2 regions of the Desulfosporosinus sp. genome follow, and region 1 is predicted to be linked to the other one. Evidence: riboswitches for the same ligand, from Rfam matches in the RefSeq annotation. Region 1 holds a riboswitch; the other holds the start of a gene.
The links. Region 1 has a riboswitch for cyclic di-GMP ahead of HGJ98_RS13760 (methyl-accepting chemotaxis protein). Riboswitches for the same ligand answer to the same signal wherever they lie in the genome.
Positions count from the first base shown of each region.

Region 2: linked by a shared signal. The riboswitch ahead of HGJ98_RS15940 (methyl-accepting chemotaxis protein) and the one ahead of HGJ98_RS13760 (methyl-accepting chemotaxis protein) in region 1 are both predicted to bind cyclic di-GMP.

Region 1 is NZ_JABZFS010000062.1:47,034-62,072, forward strand. It holds gene HGJ98_RS13750 (LL-diaminopimelate aminotransferase) at 1-922, opposite strand, end outside; gene HGJ98_RS13755 (aminotransferase class I/II-fold pyridoxal phosphate-dependent enzyme) at 1,161-2,330, shown strand; cyclic di-GMP riboswitch class I at 2,548-2,640, shown strand; gene HGJ98_RS13760 (methyl-accepting chemotaxis protein) at 2,803-4,866, shown strand; gene HGJ98_RS13765 (Tex family protein) at 5,059-7,218, shown strand; gene HGJ98_RS13770 (L-lactate permease) at 7,833-9,617, shown strand; gene HGJ98_RS13775 (amidohydrolase) at 10,149-11,276, shown strand; gene tsaE (tRNA (adenosine(37)-N6)-threonylcarbamoyltransferase complex ATPase subunit type 1 TsaE) at 11,330-11,800, shown strand; gene tsaB (tRNA (adenosine(37)-N6)-threonylcarbamoyltransferase complex dimerization subunit type 1 TsaB) at 11,868-12,593, shown strand; gene rimI (ribosomal protein S18-alanine N-acetyltransferase) at 12,586-13,053, shown strand; gene tsaD (tRNA (adenosine(37)-N6)-threonylcarbamoyltransferase complex transferase subunit TsaD) at 13,050-14,078, shown strand; gene HGJ98_RS13800 (5-formyltetrahydrofolate cyclo-ligase) at 14,519-15,039, shown strand, end outside.
Region 2 is NZ_JABZFS010000071.1:118,144-133,182, forward strand. It holds gene rpsF (30S ribosomal protein S6) at 96-383, shown strand; gene HGJ98_RS15880 (single-stranded DNA-binding protein) at 402-812, shown strand; gene rpsR (30S ribosomal protein S18) at 834-1,064, shown strand; gene HGJ98_RS15890 (MazG-like family protein) at 1,327-1,617, shown strand; gene HGJ98_RS15895 (DUF2232 domain-containing protein) at 1,642-2,577, shown strand; gene rplI (50S ribosomal protein L9) at 2,593-3,039, shown strand; gene lonC (Lon family ATP-dependent protease) at 3,105-5,003, shown strand; gene dnaB (replicative DNA helicase) at 5,083-6,417, shown strand; gene HGJ98_RS15915 (hypothetical protein) at 6,460-6,615, shown strand; gene HGJ98_RS15920 (NAD(P)/FAD-dependent oxidoreductase) at 6,831-8,252, shown strand; gene purB (adenylosuccinate lyase) at 8,345-9,646, shown strand; gene HGJ98_RS15930 (adenylosuccinate synthase) at 9,674-10,957, shown strand; tRNA gene HGJ98_RS15935 (tRNA-Lys) at 11,080-11,156, shown strand; cyclic di-GMP riboswitch class I at 11,794-11,878, shown strand; gene HGJ98_RS15940 (methyl-accepting chemotaxis protein) at 12,004-13,773, shown strand; tRNA gene HGJ98_RS15945 (tRNA-Glu) at 14,031-14,106, shown strand; tRNA gene HGJ98_RS15950 (tRNA-Phe) at 14,118-14,193, shown strand; gene HGJ98_RS15955 (PhoH family protein) at 14,463-15,039, shown strand, end outside.

The sequences.
Region 1 (15,039 bases):
TGTATATCGCTGCTGCTGCAGCTTGCACTGGATAAGAGACCCCATTAAACTTTGTGGTTTGTCTTCTCAGCCATAGTTTATTTAGACTATGAGGCTCACCTTTTGAATCATAGACCATAACTTCTTTTGGTACAACAGTATAGGCACACCGTGTTCCGGTAAAGCCCGCTGTCTTGGAAAAGCTTCGGAACTCTACAGCGACTTCGCGAGCACCTTCAACCTCATAGATCGAGCGAGGGACGTTTTCTTCACGTATGTAAGCTTCGTAAGCAGAATCGTACAGGATGATGGATTTATTTTTCTTTGCGTAGTCCACCCATTGCTTTAGCTCTGATTTAGTTAAGGTCATTCCTGTTGGATTGTTTGGGAAACAGAGGTAAATCATATCTACATGAGTTGTTGGAAACGCGGGTTTCATTCCGTTTTCTTCGGTACAGGGAAGATAAACAATACGTTCATACTGCCCTTTATCTGTATCGAAGTTCCCAGTACGCCCTGCCATCACGTTACTGTCTACATAAACCGGATAGACAGGGTCAGTGACCGCCATGATATTGCCGGTACCAAAAATCTCTTGAAAGTTCGCGGTATCACTTTTTGCTCCATCGCTGACGTAGACTTCATCTAAGGTAAGATCGACTCCCCGGGTCTTGTAATCGTTTTCGATAATTTTTTGAATTAGAAAGTCATAACCTTGCTCGGGACCATACCCTCTAAAGGTTTCGGCGTTCCCCATTTCATCAACAGCTTTTTTCATAGCTTCAATAACCGCGGGAGGAAGTGGACGAGTTACATCTCCAATCCCTAAGCGAATGATATCCGCATTAGGGTTCTCGTTTTTAAACTGATTCACCCTGCGGGCAATCTCCGAAAATAGATAACTTCCAGGTAACCTAAGATAATTCTCGTTCATTAGTGCCATAAATTCATGAGTCTCCCTTCTTAACCATTAGCTTTAATCGAAGTATTCTCTAATAAAACGATTTCTATAATTATAGCACATTTTTTTCCCTAGTCATTTCATCTCAAGAAAAGGACTTCTGGAAATTGTTAATTTACCTTTATTATACTGCGATTAACGTGGTAAAATAAGAAAGTATGGATGTGTCATGGTGTGTCAAAGGACCGTCCCCATGACACACAAGAACGGAGTGTATGATATGCTGCCATCGAAACGATTAGAAGGATTAGGAGCGTCCGTTTTTACGGAAATGGATAATCTGAAAAGGGAATTGGAGAGGGCTGGAAAGAGTTTAATTAATCTTAGTATAGGAAGTCCAGATCGTGCCCCAGCTCATGAAATCCGCAATATTCTTAGTAAAGCAGTTCTGGATGATGATCAATATGGTTATACATTAACCCGCGGGACAGACGATTTTCGTAAAGTTTGTGCGGAATGGTATCAAGAACGTTTTGGTGTTACTTTAAACCCAGAAACTGAAGTTTTGCCACTGATGGGTTCTCAGGATGGTCTGGCACATGTTTTTTTAGCCTATATCGACTCTGGGGATCTAGCCTTGATTCCTGATCCGGGCTATCCAATTTATACGGCGGGTTTGTTGCTGGCTGGTGGAGAGAAAGTAGCAATTCCTTTGCTGGAAGAGAATGGTTTCCTACCTGATCTAAAGCAAATTGACCCGAATATCGCTCGCAAGGCAAAGCTTATGTTCTTGAATTATCCCAATAACCCCACGGCTGCCGTGGCTAACCTCGAGTTTTTTGACGAGGTTGTAGAATTTGCTAAAGAGTATGATCTGCTCATTTGTCATGATGCTGCCTATTCCGAATTAGCGTTTGAGGGCTTCAAACCTGTGAGTTTTTTGCAAGCAGGGGGGGCAAAAGAGGTTGGTATTGAATTCCATTCTGTTTCTAAGACCTATAATTTAGCAGGAGCGAGATTAGGATTTGTTGTCGGCAATGCCGATGTCATTGGAACTCTCTCTCAACTCAAATCAAATATTGACTATGGTGTCTTCGCTCCCGTTTTGACTGCTGGCGCTTATGCCCTTCGTAATGCGCAAGGATCTATCGAAGAGAATAAGAGTGCCTATCAGAGACGTCGGGATCTCTTGATAGAGGGTTGTGCCTCTGCCGGTTGGAAAATGCCGATCCCGCAAGGTTCCATGTTTATCTGGGCACCTGTACCGACTGGACAAAGATCGGTATCCTTTGCAATGGATTTAGCCCGCGAAGTTGGAGTAATTGTAGTGCCAGGGATAGCCTTCGGAGAACATGGCGAAGGATTCGTAAGGATTGCTATGGTTCAAGATGAAGGTGTACTGCAGGAAGCAGTACAGCGAATTCAACAGTTTTTAAAACATTGTAGATAGGTAATTCCTTACGGTTATTTCTCAGTTTCTTAAGGCAGTTTGGGCACTGGGCACGATTTTAATTAAATGATGATTATGAAATTATTTTGGCGATATGACAACTTGTTATATCGCCTTTTTATTTAGTTATAGGGGGGATAGAAATAAGGAATGTGAAACCGGCCTTCCTATAGGAGGTAAACAATGCTTTTGGGTTGAATAACTCAATTAGTTGTAAACTTAAAATACGCAAACCTAATGAAAGTTAGGGACGCAAAGCCACGGGTCTAAGGGTCGTACTTTGTACAATCACGATAGCCGGGTTGCAGAAGCGCACACTAAAATGTCTATCTGCTGAAAGTTCGGTAGTTTAGGCATTTTTTTGTTCTGGTTATGAATTGGGGGGATATTAAGGCGGTATCACTGACGTCTTTGAATGAAAGGCCGATGTCGAATAATAATATTTGATCATTACATGAATGGGGATGAAGGTATGTTTAAGAAACTATTTAATATTTCTAGCCTCAGTAGTAAGACAATGGTGACGATTTTACCCTTAGTACTATTAACTTTAGTGGCTATGTCAGTAATCAGCTATAAATATTCAGAAAATCTACTTAAGAATGAGATTCAAAATAAAATGACTGCTCAATTAAAAGGTACGATCAAAGATATCGAGAAGCAATTAACGGCCCATGATACGCTGCTTCAAGGTCTAGCGCGTACTGTAGAGTCTATTGGTAACGGTGTAAGTACTGAAGAGTATGCAAGTTTGCTCCAGAAAATGATAACAGCTAATAGCGTTACCTTTGGAGCAGGGGTGTGGTATGAACCTTATGCTTATAACAGTGATACTCAGTACTTTGGACCTTATGTATATAAAGATAAAGACGGTAAAGTAGTGTTTACCAATGAATATGCTGACCCTAAATATGATTATCCCGCTCAGAAATGGTATACCATAAGTAAAGGTATTACTGAGAAATCCATTTGGACTGATCCCTATTATGATGAAGGTACTAAGGCTACCATATTAACGGACAATGTCCCGTTTTATGATAATAGTGGAAATTTCAAGGGTACAATAACCGGTGGGATTGATTTCACTACGTTACAAACGTTAATTAGTAATATTCAATTAGATATCGAAGCAGATATTTACCTCTTGAATAAAGAAGGTAAGTATCTGGCGAATCCAAATCCAAAAAAGATCATGAATATCAAAATTACGGAAGAAGAGAACCTCAGCTTGAAAGAAGCTGCAGAAAAGATGATGGCTGAGAAAAGCGGCACGGTTCCTTACAATAACAATGGGGCCAGGCAAGTTTACTATGCAGAAGTTCCGCAGTTTGGTTGGATTTTAGCAATTGATGTTTCGGAAAATGACTTGATGGCTCCGTTAAAGGATCTATTGAATCGAATGCTAATTCTAATTGTACTGGCAATGGCGGTAACCGGCACAGTGCTCATCTTATATAGTCGCTATATAGTTAAAAATATCAAAATGGTCAATCGGTTTGCATCAGCTATTGTTCAAGGGGATCTTAGCCAAACCATGGTCGTTCGTTCGAAAGATGAGTTCGGACAGATGACTGAAAATCTTAATAGGATGATGAACAACTATAAAGGAATTATTAATGGTATTGTAAATAGTTCCGAACAATTAGCAGCCTCTGCAGAAGAATTAACTGCTAGTGCCGATGAAGGGAGTAGGACAACGGAGCAAATTGTTTACTCCATTCAAGAAGTTTCTGACGGGGTTAAGGAAAAGCTAACGGGTGTTGACGCCACGGCGCAGTCTGCCCAATTAGTCTCTGTGCATATGCATACTATCACCCAGGATATCAATTTAGTAACGGCAGGGTCCCACGCTACATCAGTGAAGGCTGCTAATGGGAATAGTGTTGTTAAAAAAGCTGTAGACGAGATGCAAGCGATTAGTACTAAGGTCATAGAGGCAGCAGATGTGGTGAATAGTTTAGGGGAAAAATCAGCGGAAATTGGTGAGATAGTAGGAATAATAACCAGTATTGCGGCTCAAACAAATCTCCTCGCTCTAAATGCTGCTATTGAGGCCGCACGGGCAGGCGACCAGGGAAGGGGGTTTGCAGTTGTCGCTGATGAAGTCCGTAAACTTGCTGAACAGTCGAGTGATGCCGCCGGCAAAATAAGTGGTTTGGTGGGCGAGATTCAAAAAGAAACCTCAAAGGCAGTTAAGACTATGAATGATGGAACTGCCGCGGTTCAAGACGGGATTACCATGGTTAATTCGGCGGGTGAAGCGTTTCAAGATATCTTGCAGGGAGTTAACGACTTTTCAAAACAGGCACAAGCTGTTGCTGACGTGATAGAGAAGGTTGGGACAAGTACTGAGACAATCGTTGCTTCAATTATGGAAGTAGCTAGCATTCCTAAGGAAATAGCCGGTAGTCTTGAAAACGTGGTTGCAGGGACAGAAGAACAGAGTGCTTCTATGGAAGAAATTCGTAGATCAGCTACCTCACTTGCCCAAATGGCAACAGACTTCCAGGGTAGTGTGACCATGTTTAAACTATAGTTTGGGGAGTTTTTCCTGATTACGAAGCTGTGAAGGGTCCTTAGACCTTACACAGCTTTCTTAAATGTTAAGAAGACCCGATAAATTCCCTTACACACTTTCGATGCGGAATTTCCTTCATTTGGTGAAGAATGGTATAATTATTTAAAAGGCTATACAAGTATTCATTAGTTTTAGGGAGGTAATTGATCGTTGGATTTCAATGAAGTTATTGCCAAGGAACTTGGATTGAAAATAAACCAAGTTAAAGAGGCTGTTAATTTACTGGATGGGGGAAATACGATCCCGTTCATTGCACGCTATCGTAAAGAAATAACTGGGGAACTGGATGAGAATGTTTTGCGTGATATTGTGGACCGTCTAGATTATCTCCGACGCCTGGAACAGAGGAAAGCAGAGGTTCTGCGCCTGATTGACGAGCAAGGAAAGCTTACAGAAGATCTGTCGGCTCAAATTACCGCGGCAACGGTTCTCCAAGACGTCGAAGATCTCTACCGACCTTACAAACAGAAACGGCGCACACGGGCAACGATAGCCAAAGAGAAAGGTCTGGAACCTTTGGCGGATTGGTTATTAGTTCAATATACTAGAGGTGATCCTCAAGCGGAGGCAGAAAATTACTTAAATGCAGAGTTGGAGGTTAATTCCGTGGAGGAAGCTTTAGCGGGCGCCATGGATATTATTGCAGAAACCATCGCAGATGATGCTGCCCTCCGTAAACGGATCAGAGAGCAAACCTTAAGAAGCGCAGATGTCGTAGCGGTTGCTGCAGCTAAGAAGGCAACAGAACGGTCTCCGTTTGAAATGTACTATAATTATCGAGAGCCGGTTCGAAAGATCCCGCCGCACCGGATTTTGGCGCTGAATCGTGGGGAAAAGGAAGAGTTCCTCTCCGTAAAGATTGATGTTCCACTGGAAAATTTGCAGAGAATTATTGAATTGCGCTATGTCAAAACAGGTCCATGTTCTCTTCTAGTGCAAAAAGCGGCCCTTGATGCATATAAGCGCTTGATCGAACCTTCGATTGAACGTGAAGTGCGAGGGGAACTTTCTGCTCAAGCAGAAGAGCAAGCTATCAAAGTCTTTGCGGCAAATTTACGCCAGCTTTTATTACAGCCTCCTGTACGTGGGAAAATGGTACTTGGGCTTGACCCAGGGTTCCGGACGGGATGTAAGTGGGCGATTGTGGACGAGACCGGCAAGCTTCATCAAGTGGGGGTAATCTATCCACATACGGGAAAGAGTAAACGTGAAGAGGCTAAAGCAATTTTGCGGAAGGCGATAATAGAGTTTAACGCTAATATCATTGCGATTGGAAATGGGACGGCTTCTAGGGAGACAGAAGAGGTTGTAGCAGAAATGATTCAAGAAGATGGAATCTCGGTGGAATTCACTCTGGTGAGTGAAGCAGGGGCCTCTGTATATTCAGCTTCGAAGTTAGCGGGAGAAGAATTCCCTGATTTTGATCTTTCCTTACGAAGTGCTGTATCCATTGCTAGAAGGCTTCAAGATCCTTTGGCAGAATTAGTCAAAATTGAACCAAAAGCTGTTGGTGTAGGTCAATATCAGCATGATGTCCAGCCAAAACGGTTGGAGGAATCTCTGCACGGGGTTGTGGAATCTTGTGTTAATGTGGTAGGGGTTGATCTGAATACTGCCTCATCCTCACTTCTCCAATACGTTGCAGGGTTGAAGCCGGCAGTTGCTAAGAATATCGTTGCTTGGCGGGATGAACATGGAAAGTTTACCCGTCGGGATCAGCTTAAAAAAATACCTAGGCTTGGTGCACAAACCTATATACAGTGTGCTGGATTTATTCGTTTACCAGATGGGGATAATCCCTTGGAGAATACGCCTGTCCACCCGGAATCATATAAGCTTGCCGAAGATATCTTAAAGAGTATTGGGCATACTTCTGGAGATTTGAGAGATCGCCTTACTGAAGTGCGTAATAAATTGTCTCTTCTAGATCCTAAGGAGCTGGCGGACAAGTTTGGTGCAGGAGTTCCGACGGTTCGAGATATTTTAAATGCCCTGCAAAGACCTGGTAGAGATCCCCGTGAAGATTTGCCTAGGCCGTTACTTCGAAGGGATGTCACTCATATGGAGGATCTCAGCGAAGGGATGATCTTAGAAGGCACGGTGCGTAATGTCGTAGATTTCGGAGCCTTTGTAGATATTGGTGTTAAACATGATGGCCTAGTGCATATTTCCCAGTTGTGTGATAAGTTTATTAAACACCCCATGGAAGTGGTTGCTGTAGGTGATATTGTAAGAGTTCGTGTAATCGGTCTTGATAAGACGAGAGAACGAGTAAGCCTATCTATGCGGGATCTCCAGACGAGTGCTTAGACGGAATAAACCAATATTTGCCAAAGAACTATTCGTAGAGACATTAAGGATCTTGATGTCTCTTTTTTGTTTCTATCAGTAAACACCTTCCATGTTAATGGTAAGTTCGTGAGCGTAGCACATAAAGCAGTAGTCAGTAGCGTTTTAGGAATGAATTTGGATTAGCCTTACAAGTTGTTTTAAATAATGAAATGTTTCAGGCGAGGTAGGATCATATATAGGTCGCTTTTTACAAACGATGGAAAATATGGGCTATTTGTTTGTCGATTTTGGTTTTAATTAAGAATAATGAAACAATATAAATGTAAGTTTTATAAAGACCATGTTTTTTATATTAAGTTTAGAACTAAATCCTATTTATAAAAATGTTTATTTAATTCATTGTGTTTTTCATTGTGAAAATAAACTCTATTATTGAAAAAGTTTAGACTTTAGTATAAAATATGACTACACACACTTATAAGACTTTTTTGACAATTGTGGTATGATAGGTTAACCATTCTACTGTTCTAATGAGTGGTTCCTATTATGATGAAGGGAGGTTGAATCAAGATTTAATTGTGTAAAAAAGGATTTATACTTTATTTTTAAGAAAATTATGAGGAGGTTTCGAGATGAATACTGGATTATTAGCTATTCTTTCCCTACTCCCCATCGCTGTTGTAGGAATCTTTCTAGTGGGGTTAAAATGGCCTGCAAGTAAAGCTATGCCGCTCTCATTTATTACAGCAGTCATACTCGCACTTTTTGTTTGGAAAATTCCCGGTGCCCAGGTAGCAGCTGCATCTGTTAATGGTGTTATTGTAGCGGGTACACTCATGTACATTATTTTCGGCGCTATCCTTCTATTAAATACATTACAAGAAAGCGGAGCGATTCAGGCCATTAGGAGAGGCTTTACAGGAATCACCGCTGACCGAAGAATTCAAGTTATTATTGTCGCTTGGCTCTTTGGTTCCTTTATTGAAGGTGCCTCAGGATTTGGTACTCCTGCCGCCGTTGCGGTTCCCTTGATGGTTGGACTGGGTTTCCCAGCTATGGCTGCCGTCGTCGCTGGAATGATGATTCAAAGTACCCCAGTTTCCTTCGGAGCTGTAGGAACTCCAATGCTGGTTGGAGTCAGTACAGGACTTAAAACTCCTGAACTAGAAGCTTATGCCGCATCCTTAGGGTATACTGATTGGACAGCATTCGTCGGATTTGCGATTGCAACCAAAGTTGCCTTCCTGCATTTTGTGGCAGGTGCCCTTATTCCCCTCTTTGTTGTTGCTTTTATGACACGCTATTTTGGCAAAAACAAATCCTTTAGTGAAGGTCTCAAGATTTGGAAATTTGCACTTTTTTCAGCGTTTGCTATGACTATTCCTTACCTTGCTGTGGCCAACTTGCTCGGACCTGAATTCCCCTCCATAATAGGTGGACTAACAGGTTTGGCAATTGTTGTAACTGCTGCTAAGAATGGCTTCCTCATGCCAAAAGGAGAAGCTTGGGATTTCGAAGCCAAAGACAAATGGGATCCCTCTTGGACTGGTTCGATTGAGATTAAAGACATTTCAGCTAAGACTACCATGAGCGGTTTAACGGCTTGGATGCCTTATGTTCTCGTTGGTTTATTCCTTGTCCTTTCTAGACTCTCATTTTTACCCTTTGCGGGTTGGCTCAAGGCATGGACGGTTAAGTGGCCTGCAATTTTCGGAACAGGAATCACGGCCTCCTTCCAACCTCTCTATTTACCCGGTACTATCTTTATCTTAGTCTCCCTTATTACGTTCTTCCTGCATAAGATGAATGGTACAGCTTATGCCAGAGCATGGAAAGGCTCAGCAAAAACGATGCTTGGAGCAGGTTCTGCGCTTATTTTCACCGTCCCCATGGTTCAAGTGTTCATGAATTCGAAAGGTGGCGCGGCTGGCCTAGCTAGTATGCCGATTGTCCTCGCTGAAGCCGTTGCAGGATTAGCTGGGACTGCATGGCCCATTTTTGCTCCTTTGATTGGTGGACTTGGAGCTTTCGTAGCTGGAAGTAACACTGTTTCTAACATGATGTTCTCCTTGTTCCAGTTCGGTGTAGGTGAACGAATTGGAGTTGATCCAACCTGGATTGTAGCCCTTCAAGCCGTTGGGGGTGCAGCAGGAAATGTCATCTGTGTACACAATGTTGTCGCTGCTTCAGCCGTCGTAGGTCTGCTTGGAAAAGAAGGTTATGTTATACGAAAGACTGCGGTCGTATTCTCATACTACGCTTTACTTCCAGGAGCGGTGGGTTATGCCATGCTCTATAGCGCTCAAAACGGATTGATCAATGCCGGAACGATTATCGCTGCATCGATTTGGGCTGCTGTAGTCTATATTATTGCAACGAATAATAGTAGACTCAAGAATCTCCCTGGTGCAAAATAAATCTATAAAAAAATTATATTAGTCCGAGGACCCCTCAATTACTGATAATTGAGGGGTCTTTTTGTTACTCCATGGCCTCGCCTGTAATCTTTACGACAAGCTAACTCGTGCCATGCAAAGACAATGTCTGTAAGAAGGGTTACCACGTGCGAAGACAGTGTCTGCAAGAAGGGTTACTACGTGCGAAGACAGTGTCTGTAAGAAGAGTTACTACGTGCGAAGACAGTGTCTTCGTGTGTGTGTGTGGGCGCTGGGCAAGTTTTTACATACTTAGAAATTATGAAAAGAATTAACCAAATGATATACTTTGGCTAGGAAACAGGTTGAAAAGCCTTGGCACCTTTAATTCCTTGCTGTGATAATGTTAAGAGTCTGTTATAATATTCAGATGAGTACATTGGTTGGATTATAAAATAATTAGAGATGCTTGCTCCTGATTAGTAACAGGGATCAAGGGTATGCCAGAAGTGAGGTAAAAAGGTGAATAAAGAAATCAATAAGCTCTTTATAAAGAATGGTCAAATTAAAACAATGGCCGGACGTGAATTTTTAGGAAATATCCTCATTGAGGGAACAAAGATATCGGCCCTAATAGAAACTACTGATGTAGAAATACCGGCAGATGCTGAGGTGATCGATGCTCAAGGTTGCCTAGTACTGCCAGGATTAATTGATGCCCATTGTCACGTAGGGATTGGAGAAGAGATCTATCGGTGGGAAGGTGAAGACTTTAATGAAATGACAGACCCTATTACGCCGGACATGCGGGCGATTGATGGAATTAACCCGGAAGACGAGGGTTTTCGTGACGCGCGTTTAGGTGGAGTGACGGCTGTGTTCACGGTTCCAGGGAGTGCAAATGTGATTGGGGGAACCGGCGTTGTAATGAAGACGGCAGGAAAGATTGTAGATAAAATGATTGTTCGTGACCCTGCCGGTTTGAAAATTGCTTTCGGGGAAAATCCTAAGATGGTTTACGGCGAACAAAAAAAAATGCCTATGACTCGGATGGGAACTGCAGCACTTCTTCGTCAAACCTTAGTTGATGCCCAGACCTATAAGGATAAATTAGAACAGGGGAAAACAGATCCTGATAAACTCCCAGAGCGAGATTTAGGGTTAGAAGTCCTTGTAAGAGTTATCAATCGTGAAATTCCTTTGAGAGCTCATGCTCATCGTGCGGATGATATTATGACTGCAATTCGTATTGCGAGAGAATTTGATGTGGATTTAGTGATTGAACACTGTACGGAAGGACATAAGATTGCGGAAGAACTGGGAGAACTGGGTTACCCAGCTGTAGTTGGGCCGTTATTGACCAACCGTGCAAAGGTTGAGCTTAAGGATAAGTCCTTTAAAACTCCCGGCGTTTTAGCCCAAGCCGGCGTAAAAGTGGCGATTATGACCGACCATTCTGTTACGCCAATCGAGCAACTTCCTCTCTGTGCTGCTTTAGCTTGCAAAGCAGGGATGGACAGAGAAGATGCTCTACGGGCCATTACCATCAATTCGGCAGAAATTTTAGGTGTGTCCCATCGCATAGGGTCTCTTGAAGTTGGAAAAGATGCAGATATTGTTATTTGGTCGGAACATCCGTTTACAATCACTGCCACACCCCTCTATGTTATTATTAATGGAAAAATTGTAAAGCCAGAATAGACGAATGTCTTTAGATACAATAAATTGTATTGTTGTATCGGGAGGAATATTAAATGAACTATAGAGTTACAAGTTTAACGGTTCAACAAACCCGAGAACTGGGAAAACAGCTTAGTGAGCATTTAATCGGTGGAGATGTCGTTGCACTGATTGGGGATTTAGGTGCCGGAAAAACAGCCTTTGCTCAAGGGATTGGTGAGGGGCTAGGCGTCGTTGGCTCTATGACTAGCCCAACCTTCACTTTAATACATGAGTATAAGGGATTTATTCAGAATACTAAGCTCCGATTAATTCACATGGATCTTTATCGATTACGACACCCGGAAGAAGCGGAAATTATCGGGATAGAAGATGCCTTTGTAGATGACGCGGTTTGTTTAATTGAATGGCCAGAAATTGCAGAGGATTATTTGCCAGACGACCGGTTAACTGTTGAGATTAAAGGAAGTGGGGACATGCCTCGTGAGATTGTCTTTAAGGCTAAGGATCCAAATTGGGAGCAGCGTCTAAAGTTTCTATCCTAAGCGTGTCAAAAAGGACCGTCCCCGTGACACGCTTAAAACATAAAAATTATAAGACTCGGAGGATCCAATGAAGTACTTAACCATAGATACAACAACTAAAGTTACAGCCGTAGCACTAGCTGAGGACGAGAAGCTGGTTGGCGAGGGTTTTCTACATACCACTAAGACACATTCAGAGCGTATCATTCCGATGCTTGATCAGCTGCTTAATGCTGCGGCTTGGAAACTTCAGGACCTGGATATGATTGGTGTGGTACGTGGACCAGGCTCGTTTACTGGAATCAGAATTGGAATTGCCACAGCCCAGGGATTGGCCCAGGTTTTGAAGATCCCCATCATTTCCGTAGTGTCCTTAGATGCCTTAGCTTGGGCAGGTAAGGGAAGAACAGAGGATATTGTTCCTATTTTAGATGCGCGGAAGAATGAGTGGTATACGGGGCGTTATCGTTGGATTCAAGGAGTAGAGAAGCCAGAGTGTTTAACCTCGCCGCAAGCCATGCCTACAGGTCAATGGTTAGAATTTTTATGGGGATTAGATCGTCCTATATGTTTCGTTGGAGATGCAGTTGGTAAGGCTAAAGGGCATATAGAACAGGTATTTGGTGATCGAGCAGTGATTCTACCAGAGTATGCTTGCTTACCTCGAGGGGCTTATGCCGTAGAAGCGGTTTGGCAGAGATGGTTACAAACGGGAAAAGGGGAATTGGTTGAACCCTATTACATTCGCTTTTCTGAGGCAGAGGTCAATTGGGCGAAGAAAGAGAAAGCGCGAAGGAGCGAGGGACATGAATGACGGGATTGTACGTCCCATGTGTATGGACGATCTCGAGGCAATCTTGAAGATCGAGATTGCCTCTTTTTCTACCCCTTGGTCTTTGCAAGCTTTTCAAGCGGAGCTTAAAGATAATGAATATGCGCGTTATGTTTGCTTAGAGGTAGAAGGTAAGGTCATTGGTTACATGGGGTTATGGTTTATCTTGGATGAAGGTCATATTACGAATGTAGCTATTGCTCCCAACTATCGGGGACAACATTGGGGGGAGTTTCTTATGCGTTCGGTGATGTCGAAAATGAAGGATGAGGGTATGGAACGGATGACCCTCGAAGTTCGAGCATCCAATAGGCCTGCTCAGTCTTTATACAATCGATTAGGTTTTTTTACAGCTGGTATTCGCAAAGGATATTATGCGGATACTGGAGAGGACGCCCTGATCATGTGGGCGGAATTGGGAACGGAAGTGAATAAATCATGACAGAGAATCTAAAGAGCGAGGTTGTTATTTTAGGAATTGAAACAAGCTGTGATGAGACATCAGCCGCTGTATTGTTGAATGGGACGGATTTACGAAGTCATGTTATTTCATCACAGATTACGACGCATCAGAAATATGGAGGGGTAGTGCCTGAGATTGCCTCACGAGAACACAGCCTCCATTTTCAACCAGTAGTACAACAAGCCCTAGATGAAGCAGGGCTGACCTTCGGGGATTTATCAGCGATTGCAGTGACCTATGGTCCGGGATTAGTCGGATCCTTATTGGTCGGAGTTTCGGGAGCAAAAGCAATGGCTTATGGGGCTGGAGTTCCGCTGATTGGCATTAATCATCTGGAAGCACATATTTATGCCAACTTTTTAGAGCATCGGGATTTAGAATTTCCCCTTCTCGCCTTATTAGTTTCAGGGGGACACTCTCATCTTATTTTGTTTGAAGCCCACGGACAGTACAAGGTCTTGGGGCGTACACGAGATGATGCGGCCGGAGAAGCATTAGATAAAGTAGCAAGAACGTTAGGATTAGCTTATCCAGGAGGCCCTCAAATTCAAAGAGTAGCGCAGGAGGGGGATGCCCAGGCCTATGCCTTTCCTCGAGCTATGTTAGAGCCAGATAGTTTGGATTTCAGTTTTAGTGGTATGAAATCAGCGGTTTTAAACACCTTGAACTCTGCCCGTATGCGTGGTGAAACCTTAAGTGTTCCTGATATAGCTGCATCCTTCCAGCAAGCCGTAGTAGATGTTTTAGTTCGGAAAGCACTGATGGCTCTTGAACGGACCGACGTTAAAACCTTGCTCTTAGCGGGTGGGGTTGCTGCTAATAAGCTATTACGTGAAACACTAGACCAATCGTTGTCAGTCCGAGGTGTTCGCTTAGTTTATCCATCCCCTATATACTGCACTGACAATGGAGCCATGATTGCGACGGCTGGGTATTATCATTATCTAGAAGGGGACTTTGCTCCTTGGACCTTAAATGCGGTTCCTGGTTTGAATCTGACGTAAGTGAAGTTCAAAATCTAAACAAACGAAGCGAGAAGTATGTTTTTCTTGCTTCTTTGTTATTCAAGGGTTTTTTAGAAAGGATAAAGAATCATATGTTCTGGGGATAAGATGGGCCTGTGGACAATGTGGATAAGTCTGTAGATAACTCAAAATAGCGGTTTTGAAGGTTTGTACAAAATTTTTGGTTTGGGATAGATTTTATCCACAAGACCTGTGGATAATGTGGATAACCTATGAACAAGGCTAAAGTCTTAGATTCCATAAGTGGATAACTTTGTGGGTTGAAATACTGATTGTTTTCTGTAAATAATAGAAAAGAGAGATGATATGTTTGCATATTGATAAAATTCACAAAATATTTCATTTATAACAGAAGGATTTTGCCTATATTAATCGAATATTTTTAAATGCACGATATTTTACCGAAAGGGAAGCACCACATGAATGAGGAAAAAATGAACTTAAAGGCCGAAGTGCGCAAAGAGTGTTTGACTCAACGAGCCTCATTGGGAGAGGAAGAGAGAAGGACCAAAAGTTTAATTATTCAGCAAAAACTTAGGGATTTACCAGACTTCCAAAAGGCCCGTACAGTGATGTTATTTCTTAACTTTAGAGATGAAGTGGAAACGACTGACTTGGCAGAGGCGACAATAGCGTGTAATAAAAAGCTCATATTACCTCGTTGTGCACCTAAGGGCATACTTCTTCCACTTGAGGTCCGCGATCTGGCAGTCGATCTTGAGCCGGGAGCTTGGGGAATTCGTGAGCCCAAACTTACAAAAGAAGAGGTAAATCCTTTAGAGATTGATTTAGTCGTTGTGCCTGGAGCGGGTTTTGATCTGCAAGGGAATCGTTTGGGGTATGGGGGAGGCTTTTATGATCGCTTTTTTATGCGGCTGAAACCTTCAACGCCCAGAGTTGCGCTTGCTTTCGAATGTCAAATTATTGAACAAGTTCCCGT
Region 2 (15,039 bases), on a different contig from region 1:
TTGGGTGACCTAATGGTATAATTCTTGCTTGGTAGTACAAATATATCCCTGCTCCGAAAAAATCGGGGCCGCTTAGTCCGAGGGGAGGTGCAAATATGAAAGCGTATGAAATACTTTATATCATCCGTCCAGATCTGGATGAGGAGGCAACCACAGCACTCGTTGAACGTCTAGGTGGGCTTGTAGCCGCGAATGGCGGTGCTAACCTAACGGTTGAAAAGTGGGGAAAACGTCGGTTAGCTTACGAAATCGAAGATTATAAAGAAGGCCAATATATCCTGATGAACTTTGATGGCGAAGGTCGTACTTCTCAGGAAATTGAGCGGGTTATGAAAATCTCCGACGATGTAATCCGTTTCTTAACAGTTAGAAAAGATGACTAAAAGGACGGTGGGGCATATATGTTGAATCGTGTCGTTTTGATTGGCCGTTTAACTAGAGACCCCGAGTTACGTTATTCGCCGAGTGGTGTAGCCGTAACAAACTTCACACTAGCGATTGATCGTAAATTCAAAAACGCTCAGGGTGAGAAAGAAACAGATTTTGTTCCATGTGTCGCATTCAGGCAATCAGCGGAACTTTGTGCAAACTATCTTGCCAAAGGAAAGCTTGCCGCAGTCGATGGACGTATCCAAGTTAGATCTTATAATGATAAAGACGGTCAAAAACGCTGGGTTACAGAGATTGTTGCCGACGATGTCCGCTTCTTAAGTCCAAAAGACGGTGGTGGCGGGAGCACTGAGTCAAGATCTCTAGGCGGAAATAGCTCGTTTGGACATGAAGTTAATTTGGATGATGACATCCCATTCTAGTAGGGGAAGGGGAGAATTAGTATGAAACGTGAACGCGGACGTCGCCCACGTAAAAGGGTATGCAGCTTTTGTGTAGACAAAGTTGAGTCAATGGACTACAAAGAGACACATAAAGTACGTAAGTATGTTACCGATCGCGGCAAAATTTTGCCACGTCGTATTTCTGGAAACTGTGCTATGCATCAGCGTCAAGTAACCTTGGCGATCAAACGGGCTCGTAGTATTGCCTTATTGCCATATAGTGTAGAGTAGAATAAAAGGGAGCGAGAGCTCCCCTTTTCTATTTTACGGCCGCTAAGACCATTTCATCTCTGGTTAAATTTTCATTGGACAAAGGTGCAGGAGATTTGCAGGGTTATCACGAACTGTAGTTTGATAGGTCTAGTTTGTCTCTTAAAGAGTTTTCAAAAAGTCAATTCGCTATGTAAATCTGACTGAGTAAAAACTCCTGCTTAGTGGGATCTTAGAAGTGGATGGAGATTAGGAGGGGGCAGCCCTGGATATTGAAGTAGATGTGGTTAAAGGGCTAAAAGCCATTGATGAGCTAAAGGTGAACCTAATTCAGGCGCAGTGGCTTGTTCAACATGGAACCCTAAGTGGTTCAGAAGATGAAATGATTCAAGGTTTGGCAGACCTAGTAGGAATGAGTTATTTGCTAGCTAGAAGGTTGGGTTTTGATTTTTCTCGGCTTGACCGTATGCTGTTACAACGGCTTGAAGGTTTAAAGAACACGGATGAGATGAATCTCGAAAAGCACTGGGGAGATTTAAGCTTATTACTAAGCTATCTTGCCCCAGAAGACTAACTTCATGGGAGAAAGTTGGAAACGATGTTTATAAGTGATGAATTAGCACAAGATTACTTATCTAGAGGGATTCTATTGACTTTTCCTGGAGTGGGTATTGCCATGGGGACCTGGGGATTTTTTTGGGAAGTAATTTTGTTGTTTGCTGTGTTTGTGTTAGGACGCTGTCAAGGCGCTTTGAAGGCCTCTCTTTTCCTGGTCATTGGCTATATTGTCTCCTTGCTTATTTTTGGGGTAACGTCTCTGAATGATCTTAGTTTTGTACCCCTAGCAGGAATTCTGGGTATTATTGGTTGGCAAAAGGGTTGGCCGGCTCGTGTGACTTTTTTTTGGAGTGCTGTTTTGGCAGGGGTTTTGGGAGCTTTACCAACCCTTGCGTTTGTTGCACAAGGATTTGATGCCGATACCTCCAAAGTCATGATCGATGCGACTATTCAGCAATATCAAGCGTCGGGGTTGCTGGAAGTAATGCAACAACAAGGAATAAATGAGCCGCAGATCCGAGACTTGTTACAACAAGGGATCGAAATCTATTCTTTAGTGATACCCAGTATTTTCGGGATTATCGCTATAATTGAGTTTGGGTTTGTGTTCTATATTATGAGGCGTTGGTATAAAGGGGAAGTCGAATGGGTTCCCTTCACTCATTGGAGGCTGCCTTGGTATGCAGTTTGGGGTGCAGTCTTAGGGATTGCCAGCTATCTCTTAGGGGATCAATTTTCTTGGCCAGTTCTACGTGGTCTAGGTATTAATCTTATGGTCGTTTACGGGGCATTGACCCTTGTGTTGGGTCTTTCCGCGTATATTTTTCTGTTACAATCTCCGAGAATCCCTCGATTTCTTAAATGGGCATTAATTCTTATCAATTTTATATACTTAATGTTTAGTTTTGTTAGTATTATTATGTTTGGATTATTCGATTTAGTTTTCAATTTCAGACGTCTACCGGAGGAATCTTAAAGGAGGAATTAATTTATGAAAGTTATTCTTCAAGCGGATGTAAAAGGAACTGGTAAAAAAGGACAAATTTTAGAGGTTGCAGATGGATTTGCTAGAAATTTTCTTTTCCCGAAGAAGCTTGCTATTGAGGCCACAACGGGCAATATTCAGGATATTTCCCATAAGAAAGCTGTGGAAGATCGCCGAAAAGCAAAAGAGAAAGAAGAGGCTGTTCAATTAGGCAATAAACTGAGTGCGTTACAGATTGAAGTTAAGACAAAGACAGGTGAGGGCGGTCGATTATTTGGGTCTGTGACAAGTAAAGAAATCGTTGATGCTTTGAAAAAGCAGCATAACGTTGTCGTCGATAAACGAAAGTTAGATTTAAAAGAGCCGATTAAGGCCCTGGGTAGTTATGAGGTTCAAGTAAAAATCCATTCTGATGTGACTGCAAAGCTTCAGGTAAATGTAAATGCTCTATAGAAATAAATAGTTATAGATTATTTACACATAGATATGTAATCTGTTCTCGCGAAAGGGGTTCCCTGATGAAAGGGATTTTGACAAAATGGTTAAATCAAACAAATCTTAGTGATCGTTTGCAAGATGAGGATGAGTGGAGCCGGGAAGTGGAAGCACTTTATGTTTTACTCTCTAATTATTATGGAACAGACAAGCTAGTGCTAAAGGCCAGTCGCTTGGAAGCCCTTAAGCTTATGCGTTCAGATAAACTCCCCGAACGAGTCGCTGGATTACGCAAAATAGTTTCTGATGATCCTACTGACCAAAGGATACCGAAGATGCAGGAAATCCCTCAGATATTAGAGGAAATTGAGGAACAAATTGCAGACCTCATAGCGCGGCGTGCCGTCGAAGAGCGGCTGGAACGTGTGGTTTCTGAGAAAATGCAGGAACGTCATGAAGATTATGTCAAAGAAATTAAGATGAACGTACTTAAGGAAACTGCTGGACCAGAAAATGCCCAAACACTTAAGAAATTAGCCATTCTCGAAAAGATGAATACTATTTCTCTTAAACGTTCTGCCTTTGATGTCTTGCGTCCTCAGACTGTAGAAGAAATTGTTGGGCAAGAAAGCGCTGTGCAAGCGCTTTTAGCAAAACTGGCAACCCCTTATCCTCAGCACATGTTAATTTATGGCCCACCGGGAGTTGGTAAGACTTCAGCAGCCAGAGTTGCCTTAGAAATGGTTAAGAACCGCCCTCATTCTCCCTTTAATAAGAACGCACCCTTTATTGAGGTGGATGGTACGACCTTGAGATGGGATCCAAGGGATGTGACTAACCCTCTTTTAGGTTCCGTCCATGATCCAATCTATCAGGGAGCAAAGCATGATTTGGCAGATACTGGCATACCGGAACCAAAAATGGGACTGGTAAGTGATGCTCATGGGGGAATCCTCTTCATCGATGAAATAGGGGAAATGGACCCTTTGCTTTTAAATAAACTACTTAAAGTACTCGAAGATAAGCGTGCATTCTTCGATTCTTCATATTATGACCCAGGCAATGTACAGGTCCCGTTATGGATTAAGAAACTCTTTGATGAAGGGGCTCCAGCAGATTTTGTCCTAATTGGGGCTACTACCAGGGATCCCGCTGAGTTAAATCCTGCTCTGCGTTCCCGATGTTCTGAAGTGTTTTTTGTACCGCTAGAACCGAAGGATGTTCAACATATTATTCGTCAAGCTGGTCAAAAGCTGGGAGTAACCTTAGAAGAAAACGTTCCTGAGATTATTAGTGAATATGTTATAGAAGGACGAAAGGCGAATAGCATTTTGACGGATGCTTACGGTTTGGCAAGGTATCGTAACCCTGATCAAGAGGAAGTTCGAGTGACAAGTGCAGATGTTTATGAAGTCCTGCGCTCCGCCCGTCTTACCCCTTTTATTTTTCGCAAAGTCCAGAGTAATGAGGAAATCGGCAGAGTTTTAGGACTGGGAGTATCTGGGTTTTTAGGTTCGGTTCTAGAGATTGAGGCGATTACCTTTCCAGGGCAGAAGGGAAAGGGAACTATCCGCTTCAATGAAACTGCAGGAAGTATGGCTAGAGACGCCGTGTTTAATGCCGCAGCAGTTATACGTGATCTAACAGGAGAGGATTTACGTAATTACGATGTGCATGTCAATGTCATTGGCGGAGCGAAAATTGATGGTCCTTCGGCAGGTCTGGCAACTACTTTGGCCATCTACAGTGCGATTAAAAGACAACCACTTCGGCAAGATGTAGCTGTTACTGGAGAGATTTCTATTCAAGGTAAGGTTAAACCAGTTGGGGGCATTTACGAAAAGATTTTTGGTGCAAAGCAGGTAGAAGTTCGTAAAGTTCTAATTCCACTTGAAAATAAAGCAGATGTACCTCAAAGCTTACAGGGCATTGAAATAGTTGCTGTCAGTACCATTGAAGAGGCTTTGAAGCATGTTTTTTAATAAGGGTAGGGGCAATTCATGAATTGCCCCTACTACAGATAATTCCATTGAAATTGAGTATGGTCGGAGGAGAGAAGATATGGAACTCATAAAAGTTCCACCACAGAATTTAGAGGCCGAACAGGCGGTCTTGGGTGCGATGATGCTCGAACCGGAGGCCGGAAGTTCTGTCTTTGAAATGCTTCAACCGGATGACTTTTATAGAGATAATCATCGATTGATCTTTTCGGCAATTCATGATCTCTTCGAGAAAGGAGATCCGGTCGACTTAGTTAGCGTTGCTGAAGCTTTACGTCAACAGGGGCGTCTGGAACAGGTGGGAGGTATAGCGACAATCTCTGAGATTGCCCGCTCCGTCCCCTCCGCAGCAAATATTGAATACTACGCTAGGCTGGTGTCAGAAAAGGCCCTCTTGCGTCAGCTCATCCGGGCAACGGGCAGTATCTTAGAACGGGGATATGAGCCTGGGGAAGAAGCGCGAGTGCTTTTAGAGGAAGCCGAAAAACTTATCCTAGACCTTTCTCGACAACGTGTTAAAGACGGATTCAGCATTATTCGTGATGTGCTACTTGAAACTTTTGAAAAGATAGAGTATCTCTATGCTCATAAAGGAAATCTAACAGGTATCCCTACCTTTTTTACAGAATTGGATCGTATGACATCCGGTTGGCAGCCTTCTGATTTAGTCATTATTGCTGCGCGCCCTTCCATGGGAAAAACTGCACTTGTTTTAAATATGGCTCAGAATGCAGCGGTTCGTGCTAAGGTCCCAGTTGCGATTTTCAGTTTGGAGATGTCCAAAGAACAGTTGGTGCAACGTATGCTTTGTGGAGAAGCGTTGGTTGATCAACAACGTGTAAGGACCGGAGATTTATTGGATGCTGATTGGCCAAAGCTGACGCGAGCAGTGGGGCCTCTATCGGATGCCCCAATCTTTATAGATGATACGGTTGGAATCACTTTGGCAGAGCTTCGTTCTAAAGCACGTCGACTAAAGTCAGAACACAATTTAGGGATGATTATTATTGACTATCTTCAGCTTTTGTCAGTTGGGAAAAAATCCGAAAGTCGACAGCAAGAAGTTGCTCAAATCTCCAGAACCCTCAAAGGAATCGCCCGTGAACTTAAAGTTCCGGTGATTGCCTTATCACAGCTTAATCGGGGAGTTGAACAACGTCAAGATAAACGACCGATTATGTCGGATTTATTAGAGTCAGGCGCGATTGAAGCAGATGCAGATGTGATTTCATTTATTTACCGGGACGAGTATTACCATCAGGAGTCAGAGAAAAAAGGAATAGCGGAGTTGATTATTGCCAAACACCGCAACGGTCCAGTAGGAACCGTTGAATTAGGCTTTCTTAAGGAGTTTACAAAGTTTGTAAACCTTGATCGTCAACATCAGACAGCTTAACGGATCCCTCTTGCCAACCCATTTGTTGGCAGGGGGATTTTTGTGCTACTATTCAGAAGGCCTAAACTTAAGATTCGGTCTTACTTGATACTAAGTACTTTTCTAATTGCTATGAAAGAAACTCAAGAACTGTGTCATCCTGAAGAAGGCACGACTGAAGGAGCTAGATCCTCCGCTAACACTCGGTGGACAGAATAGGCTTTCGTTTATCGTGACACGAATATCGAATGGCGATTCTGGCACAGCGAAGAATTGACAAGACCCTTCTGTAGTGTCGAATGTTTTTTGTATTTTTATAATTAATGTTCGGTTATTGGATTGACAAGGAGGAGCAGGATTGTTAAGATGAAATTGTTTGTGATTGAGGTTCGTTACCATTTGAAAAAATGAAACGGCTCTAGGAGGAGAAACAATTGAAACACAATGTCGATGTCTTGATTATTGGAGCCGGTCCGGCCGGAATTTTTACGGCTTTAGAGTTATCAAAACACAATAAAGATCTACAGATTCTCATTGTGGATAGTGGTCGAAGCATAGAAAAGAGAAAGTGCCCCGCCCGTACGACCGGAGTTTGCTCGGGATGTAATCCCTGTGCTATTACAAGGGGATGGTCAGGGGCAGGAGCGTTTAGTGACGGAAAACTGTCTTTAAGTCCTGCAGTTGGCGGTCGTTTAGTTGAATATATGAGAGAAGAACAAGCCCAAGAGTTAATCGATTATGCTGATTCAATTTACCGGCAGTTCGGAGCTCAGGAAACTGTGTACGGTCTAGATAACCGTCGCGTGGAAGAATTTGAATATGAGGCCTCTCGCCATAACATCGCCCTAATCCATTGCCCTGTACGACATCTAGGTACAGAGCTTGCTTATGATGTGCTAAAGGGCATGTATGAATATCTTATGCAAAACACAAATACAACCTTCTGGGAACTTGCCGAAGTTAAGGAAATCTTAGCGGATTCTAATGGAGCTATTGGAGCTACCATTCAACGTAGGAATGAACAAGGACTGGATGAAGTATTTGCACGATATGTAGTTGCTGCCCCCGGCCGAGGAGGGGCCAATTGGCTTGCTGATCAAACGGTTCGCTTAGGTGTTGTTACAGAAAATAACGAAATTGATATTGGAGTACGTGTCGAGGTTCCGAACTCTATTTTGGATCATTTAACTAGAGAGCTTTACGAACCAAAATTGGTCTATTATTCGGATACCTATGATTTGAAAACACGGAGCTTCTGCGTCAATCCCGGCGGCGTTGTCTCGGAAGAACACTACGATGGTGGCATTGCTGTAGTTAATGGGCATAGTTATGCGGATACTGCAAAGAAAACTAAGAACACAAATTTTGCCTTATTGGTTTCGACTCGTTTCACAGAACCCTTTAACCAACCGATTGAGTACGGACGATATATTGCCCGGCTTGCAAATATGTTAACCGGTGGCGGGGTAATGGTTCAGCGTCTCGGAGATCTATTACAGGGAAGGCGGACGACTGAAAGCCGACTGCGTCAATCCACGACGATTCCTACACTGCTCTCGGCGGTTCCGGGAGACCTCAGCTATGTACTGCCGGAGCGATACTTGACCTCCCTTATCGAGACCCTTAAAGCCTTTGATAAAATCGCGCCCGGGATGTATTCCAAAAATACCTTATTATATGGTGTTGAGGTTAAATTTTACTCCTCAAAAGTAAAAGTTAAAACGAACTTTGAAACTGAGATACCTAGGTTATATACCATAGGAGATGGAGCAGGAATTACTCGGGGACTGATGCAAGCTTCGGCAACGGGTATTGTAGTTGCTCGAGATATAGTGACTAAAGCAGTTGAAAAATAGTGGGTAATTAGTCACTAGGATAACTTTGCACTAAATTGTGGAAACTACTAAGAACTTTAGTTAAAACCTATAGATTTGATTGGGGGCGAAGGCTGTTGCTCGATCGATATACTCATGAGGAAATGGGAAAGTTATGGCAGGATGGCTATGAATATGAACGTTGGTTAGAAGTTGAATTAGCGGTTGCTGAGGTTATGGCCAAGCAAGGGGAAATTCCTCAGGAAGCTATGGCTGAAATTCGGGCTAAGGCAAAGGTTAACCCTAAACGAATTCTAGAAATTGAGGCTGTGGTGCGTCACGATTTAATTGCTTTTCTGCAAGCAGTTGTTGAGGAAATCGGAGAAGCTGGAAAATACCTTCATCTTGGTTTGACCTCTTCAGATGTTAAAGATACGGCTTTAAGCCTTGTATTAAGAGATTCAGGACGGTTGCTGAAAAAAGACTTAAAAGAGCTTCGAGATGCATTAGTTAAGCGAGCCTTAGAGAGCAAATACGCCGTGATGGTCGGTCGGACTCATGGTATTCATGCTGAGCCGTTGACTTTCGGTTTAAAGTTGGCCCTATGGATTGCAGAGATTGATCGTCAAAGTGAACGTCTTGGTCAAGCCATTACCTCTGTTAGTGCTGGTAAGATCTCAGGAGCGGTCGGAACCTATGCTAATGTTGCACCCGGGGTAGAAGAGGCAGTGTGTCAACATCTCGGCTTAGAGACTGCTCTAATAAGTAACCAGATCTTACAAAGGGATAGGCATGCTCATTTCGTGACGACTCTGGCTTTAATTGGAGGGACCATTGAAAAAATTTCGACGGAGATTCGTAATTTACAACGCACGGATATTCTCGAAGTAGAGGAACCCTTTGCAGAAGGACAAAAGGGTTCCTCTGCCATGCCTCATAAACGTAATCCAATTATTTGCGAGCAAGTCTCAGGAATGTCGAGGATTTTAAGGGGTAACGCATTGGCGGCCATGGAGAATATTGCTCTCTGGCATGAAAGGGATATGACTCATTCTTCAGTAGAACGGATTATTCTTCCAGATAGCTGTATTCTTTTAGATCACATGCTTCGCCAAATGACTAAGGTTATTGCGGGCCTTAGGATTCGTGAGGACCAGATGAAACGGAATCTGCAAAAAACCTTTGGCCTGACGTCTTCCCAGCGAGTTCTCCTGGCTTTAGTTGAACATGGGTGTATGAGAGAAGAAGCCTATGCTTGGGTTCAACAGAATGCCTTTCAGGCTTGGGAGCAAGGGCTGGACTTTATAGACGTTGTTTCGGAGGATAATCGTGTTTTAAACTATTTAACCAAAGAAGAAATACAGGGTTTATTTGATTTAAAATATCACCTGCATCATGTGGATGATATTTTTAGACGACTGGAATTAGAGAAATAGAGCTTGTAAGATGGGAGGAATATCTATATGGCCGCTGTTGTGTTAATAGGTTCTCAGTGGGGAGACGAGGGAAAGGGTAAGATAACAGATTTTCTAGCCGAAAAAGCGAACGTTGTTGTTAGGTACCAAGGAGGTAATAATGCAGGTCACACGGTTGTGGCGAATGGGGAAGAGTTCAAACTTCATCTTATCCCTTCGGGAATCCTCTATGAAGACAAGACTTGCGTAATAGGGAACGGTGTAGTAATTGATCCACAGGTCTTATTAGATGAATTAGATTACCTTGACAAGCGGGGGATTAAGACGGGCAAACTAGTCATCAGCAGTAACGCCCATGTGATTATGCCCTATCATAGGTTACTCGACGGCTTAGAAGAAGAGGCACGCGGGGATCATAAAATTGGAACCACGAAACGTGGAATCGGCCCTGCCTACATGGATAAGGCTTCACGGATTGGAATACGAATTATTGATCTTTTAGATAAAGATGAGTTCGCAGATAAGCTGCGCCGTAATTTAGTAGAAAAGAATAACTTATTCGTTAAAGTCTATGGCAAGGAAGCCCTTGAGTTTGATGGTATCTATGAAACCTATCTAGGGTATGCAGAAAAAATTCGTTCAATGGTGACGGATAGTTCCCTCACAATCGATGTGAGTATTCAAGCAGGAGAGAAAGTTTTGTTTGAAGGAGCTCAAGGGACCTTGCTTGATATAGATCATGGTACCTATCCCTTTGTGACATCCTCTCATCCGATTGCTGGTGGTGCTTGTATAGGAGCTGGTGTCGGTCCCACCCGGATTAATCGTGTCATCGGGGTTATAAAAGCCTATACTACGCGTGTAGGAGAAGGCCCCTTCCCTACAGAGCTATTAGATGAGACCGGTGCTGAAATGCAGAAGAACGGCCACGAGTTTGGAACTACGACTGGCCGTGCGCGTCGTTGCGGTTGGTTCGATGCAGTAATTGCTCGTTATGCCGTCCGTGTCAGCGGTATATCTGATTTTGCGGTTACAAAACTCGATGTTCTTACAGGATTTGAGAAACTTAAGATTTGTGTTGGTTATCAGGTTGGGGACGAGATCCTCCGTGAATTTCCACAAAGTCAGAAGATTTTCAAACAATGTCAACCGGTTTATGAAGAAATGCCTGGTTGGCAAGAAGATATTACAATGGTTCGACGCTTCGAGGACCTACCACAGGCAGCTCAAAATTATATCCGTCGAATTGAGGAGCTGTCAGGTGTTCCGGCTACGCTGGTTGCAATCGGCCCTGGACGGGAACAAACGATTGTACGAGGGGAAATTTTTTAGGGTTTGATGTTCTATAATTGCTAGCTTCTCAAAAGGGCTACGGGGATATGATATATGTTAACGAAAAGCCTTGACAGAGTGAATACTTTCGTGTAAAATCCAAACCTGTGGTACAAAATATTGGGCCATTAGCTCAGTCGGCTAGAGCACCTGACTTTTAATCAGGGTGTCCCGCGTTCGAGTCGCGGATGGCCCACCAATAAGCAGATAAGGGCATTTTTGCCCACAGTTAGCCATGTTTTCATAGCAGATGATTTACAGAGTGTGAACAGGTAATCACATTCTATAATCGGAAGGTTGTGTTAACATGGCTAAATTTTGTTTGTTACCAAAATACATATTATATTTAAAAACCTTCGTCGGGATTATCATGGAGAAGCTAGATCTATTTCATTACTACGGTTTGCAAAACTATATCGCCCCTATTGTATTTTTAGGATGGTATTCAGTATCGGCATATGTGTTTAGAAAATATGAACATAGTCTAATCAGCTAGATTCTTATATGTATTTTTATAAAACATATACACCAGTATAATTATACTATTTTAAATGGTAGGATAATTACGACCCTTACTGTAATGATAAAAGACAGAAAATAAATTAATTTATTTTCTGTCTTATTTTGTTATTAGAGCTTCTTAACCCGCCTAGAATTGGGAGTACGAATTAAATGCTAATTAAAGAGTAGGAGTTAATAGATGAATCCTATAGTAGAGAGAATATATATAATTTAGTCGAATATCATCAAATATATATATAATTTTTGTTTTCCTTGTGTTATAGTTCAGTAAAGGACTAGGAACATTGAAGTATTCATTAAAATATTACATAAGGTACTGACAAAGGCAAACTTGGTTAAAGCTGAGGACGCAAAGCTACGGGTCTTCCACGTTAGGGTGATGATGGCCGAGCTGCCAATTGAGGACTATGTCGCGCCTTATTTGAGGGGGCGATTTTGTTTATTTAACACCCAAAACAACTCGAAAGGATGTATTCCTTCATTTCGCGGTTTTTAAAGTAGTTAGAAAAGGGGACATGGAAAAAATGACAAAAATAAAGTACCGCATTATACTTTTGTTAGTGGCCACGGCACTTATTATGGGTTCTATTCTCGGAGGCTATAATATTTATAATGTAAGGGTAACGGAGCAAACCAACGTTGAACAATATAGAGAAACTTTATATGAACAATTTGATCGGACTATTAAACTCCAGGTTCAGACTGCCCATAGTTTAGTTAAGGATATCTATGAAAGTCAGCAAAGAGGAGAAATAACTCCCGATGAAGCTAAAAAGAAAGCCGCTGATTTAGTGAGAAATTTGCGCTTTGACAACGGGAACTACTTTTGGATTGATACCACAGAGGGGATGAATGTTGTTCTTCTTGGGAGAGAAGCTTCAGAGGGTAAGTCTCGCTATAATGCTGTGGACAGCGAAGGTATATTATTTGTCCAGGAGTTCATTGCTAATGGAACTAAAGTAGATGGCGGCTATACAGATTATTCATTTGCTAAACCAAACGAGACAGAACCGTTACCTAAGAGGAGTTATACGTTATTATTCCAACCTTATAATTGGGTGATTGGGACGGGAAACTGGGTCGATGACATCGATAAACTAGTATCAGAGAAGCAACATGAATATCACGAAAAGGGTATACGCAGTATTTTCTATACTTTGGTATCTATCTTAGGGGCCTTGGGAATAGCTTTGGTATTAGGAACTATTTTAAGTAAAAGGATTTCCGATCAGATTGTTGCATTAGCGAGGAATGCAGAGGAAATAGCAAAAGGCAATTTAAAAGTAGGAAGCCTTAATAACAAATCGAAGGATGAATTAGGTCAACTTAGCAGGGCGTTTGAAACAATGACGAGAAATCTAATTCAACTTGTTGAACATGTGTCATCTTCTTCAAAGCAAGTTGCTGCCTCATCACAACAATTAAGTGCTGGGGCAGAACAATCAGCCCAAGCTTCTTATCAAGTAGCAGCAGCTATATCCGAAGTCTCCCTGGGTGCAGAAAAACAATTAAGTGCAGTTAATGAAACATCTGCCAGTGTCGAGCAGATGTCGGCAGGAATACAACATATGATGGAAAATGCTAAAGTAGTTGTTAAATCCTCGGAGAAAACCGCCTTTTCTGCATCAGAGGGAAGCCAGGCGATTGAGAAAACAATTCAACAAATGATTAATATTGAAAAAACGGTCATAGGATCCGCAGATGTGGTTATGAACTTGGGAGAACGTTCTAAAGAAATTGGGCAAATTGTAGATACCATTTCAGGTATAGCGGCTCAGACGAACCTACTTGCCTTGAATGCTGCGATTGAGGCTGCACGAGCAGGTGAGCAAGGCAGAGGTTTCGCCGTTGTAGCAGATGAGGTTCGTAAATTGGCTGAACAATCTCAGGAAGCTTCAAAGCAAATAGCCTCATTGATTAGTGGTATTCAACAAGACACACAAAAGGCTGTCTTATCAATAAATGAGGGGACACACCAAGTTAAACTCGGGACAGCAGTAGCTGAGACCGCCGGCCTAGCTTTTGGTGAAATAACGACCTTAGTTAAGCAGGTTTCCTCTCAGATTGAAGAAATCTCGGAGGAGATTCAACAAATGGCAGTGGGCAGCGAAAGAATAGTCTCATCAGTTACGAATATCTATGAGACGAGTCGAGAAATCACTGGCCAGACCCAAACCGTGTCTGCTGCGACGGAGGAACAGTCTGCATCAGTCGAGGAAATTTCTTCTTCAAGTCAGGTTTTGGCTAAGATGGCGGAGGAATTGGAAGAAACCTTAAAGAAATTTAATATTTAAAAATACTGTAGTAAATGGGATAGGAGTTAACCAGCTTTCTATCCCATTTAGGTACTAATTCTAGTAAGATTTAGCACGTAAATAGTTATTCTAAACTACAAATGCACAACAAATCAATAGTCGAATTAACAAGAAAATATTATTTTAATGACATTTAAGTATTGACATAGATAGAAACATAGTGTAAAATTCATATTTGTGAGTGTCTTTTAAATATATACGTTAATTAAGTTGATTTTTAAGCAGCCTACTCACATGGCCCGTTGGTCAAGCGGTCTAAGACACCGCCCTTTCACGGCGGTTACACGGGTTCGAATCCCGTACGGGTCACCATTATTGTTTTTGCCTCGGTAGCTCAGTCGGTAGAGCAGAGGACTGAAAATCCTCGTGTCGGCGGTTCGATTCCGTCCTGAGGCACCATTTAACTATTAGCCAATATAAACAATTACGAATATCTATAAATTAGGTCTAAAGGTTCTGTGTATTTCCTCTGAAGGAAAATCAGAACTTTTTTTGTCGTAGCAATTAAAACCGTGCAGCTTTAAAGGACCATAATAGACAAGAATGCTAATTTAAAATTTTGAGATACTAAAAGCATTAAATTTCTATTCAATTAAAATAAGGTATGGGTAATATATTAATTATGTTTTAGTGGTAAACAAATAATTGTAAACAAGGTTGGTGATACTATGCCATTACCTGAGAATAACTTATTATTTGGATTTGCACCAAGACTTACGCCAGAACAACGTGAATATGTTGATGCGATCTTTGATTATCAATTAGTCATGGTCAATGCCAAAGCTGGGACTGGAAAGACTACCCTTGCGGTTGCTTGTGCTAAGCTATTTAAGCAACCTTTAACCTATATTTTTAATCCCGTTCAAGAATCAGCTATGGGGTTCAGACCTGGCACTCAATCCGAGAAGGAAAGCATTTATCATCAGCCTTTGATAGATGCTCTCTTAGAGATTAATGAGAACCCGGCCCAATGTGTATACAATGAAGAAGCACTGGTCAATGAGGCTATTCGTAGGAAGGTAAGCATGAAACGGGTGATGGACAGCATTTGGTGTTACCCCAAAACCCCCTTATTTCTTCGAGGAACTAATCTTAAGGATATGACAATTATTATTGATGAGTGTCAAAACTTTTCTGTCCAAGAACTTAGAAAAATCTTCACGCGTGTACACGATTCCTGTAAAGTGATCTGCATTGGGCATTCAGGACAGATTGACATCCCTGTTGCAAAAAGTGGTTTTGTAC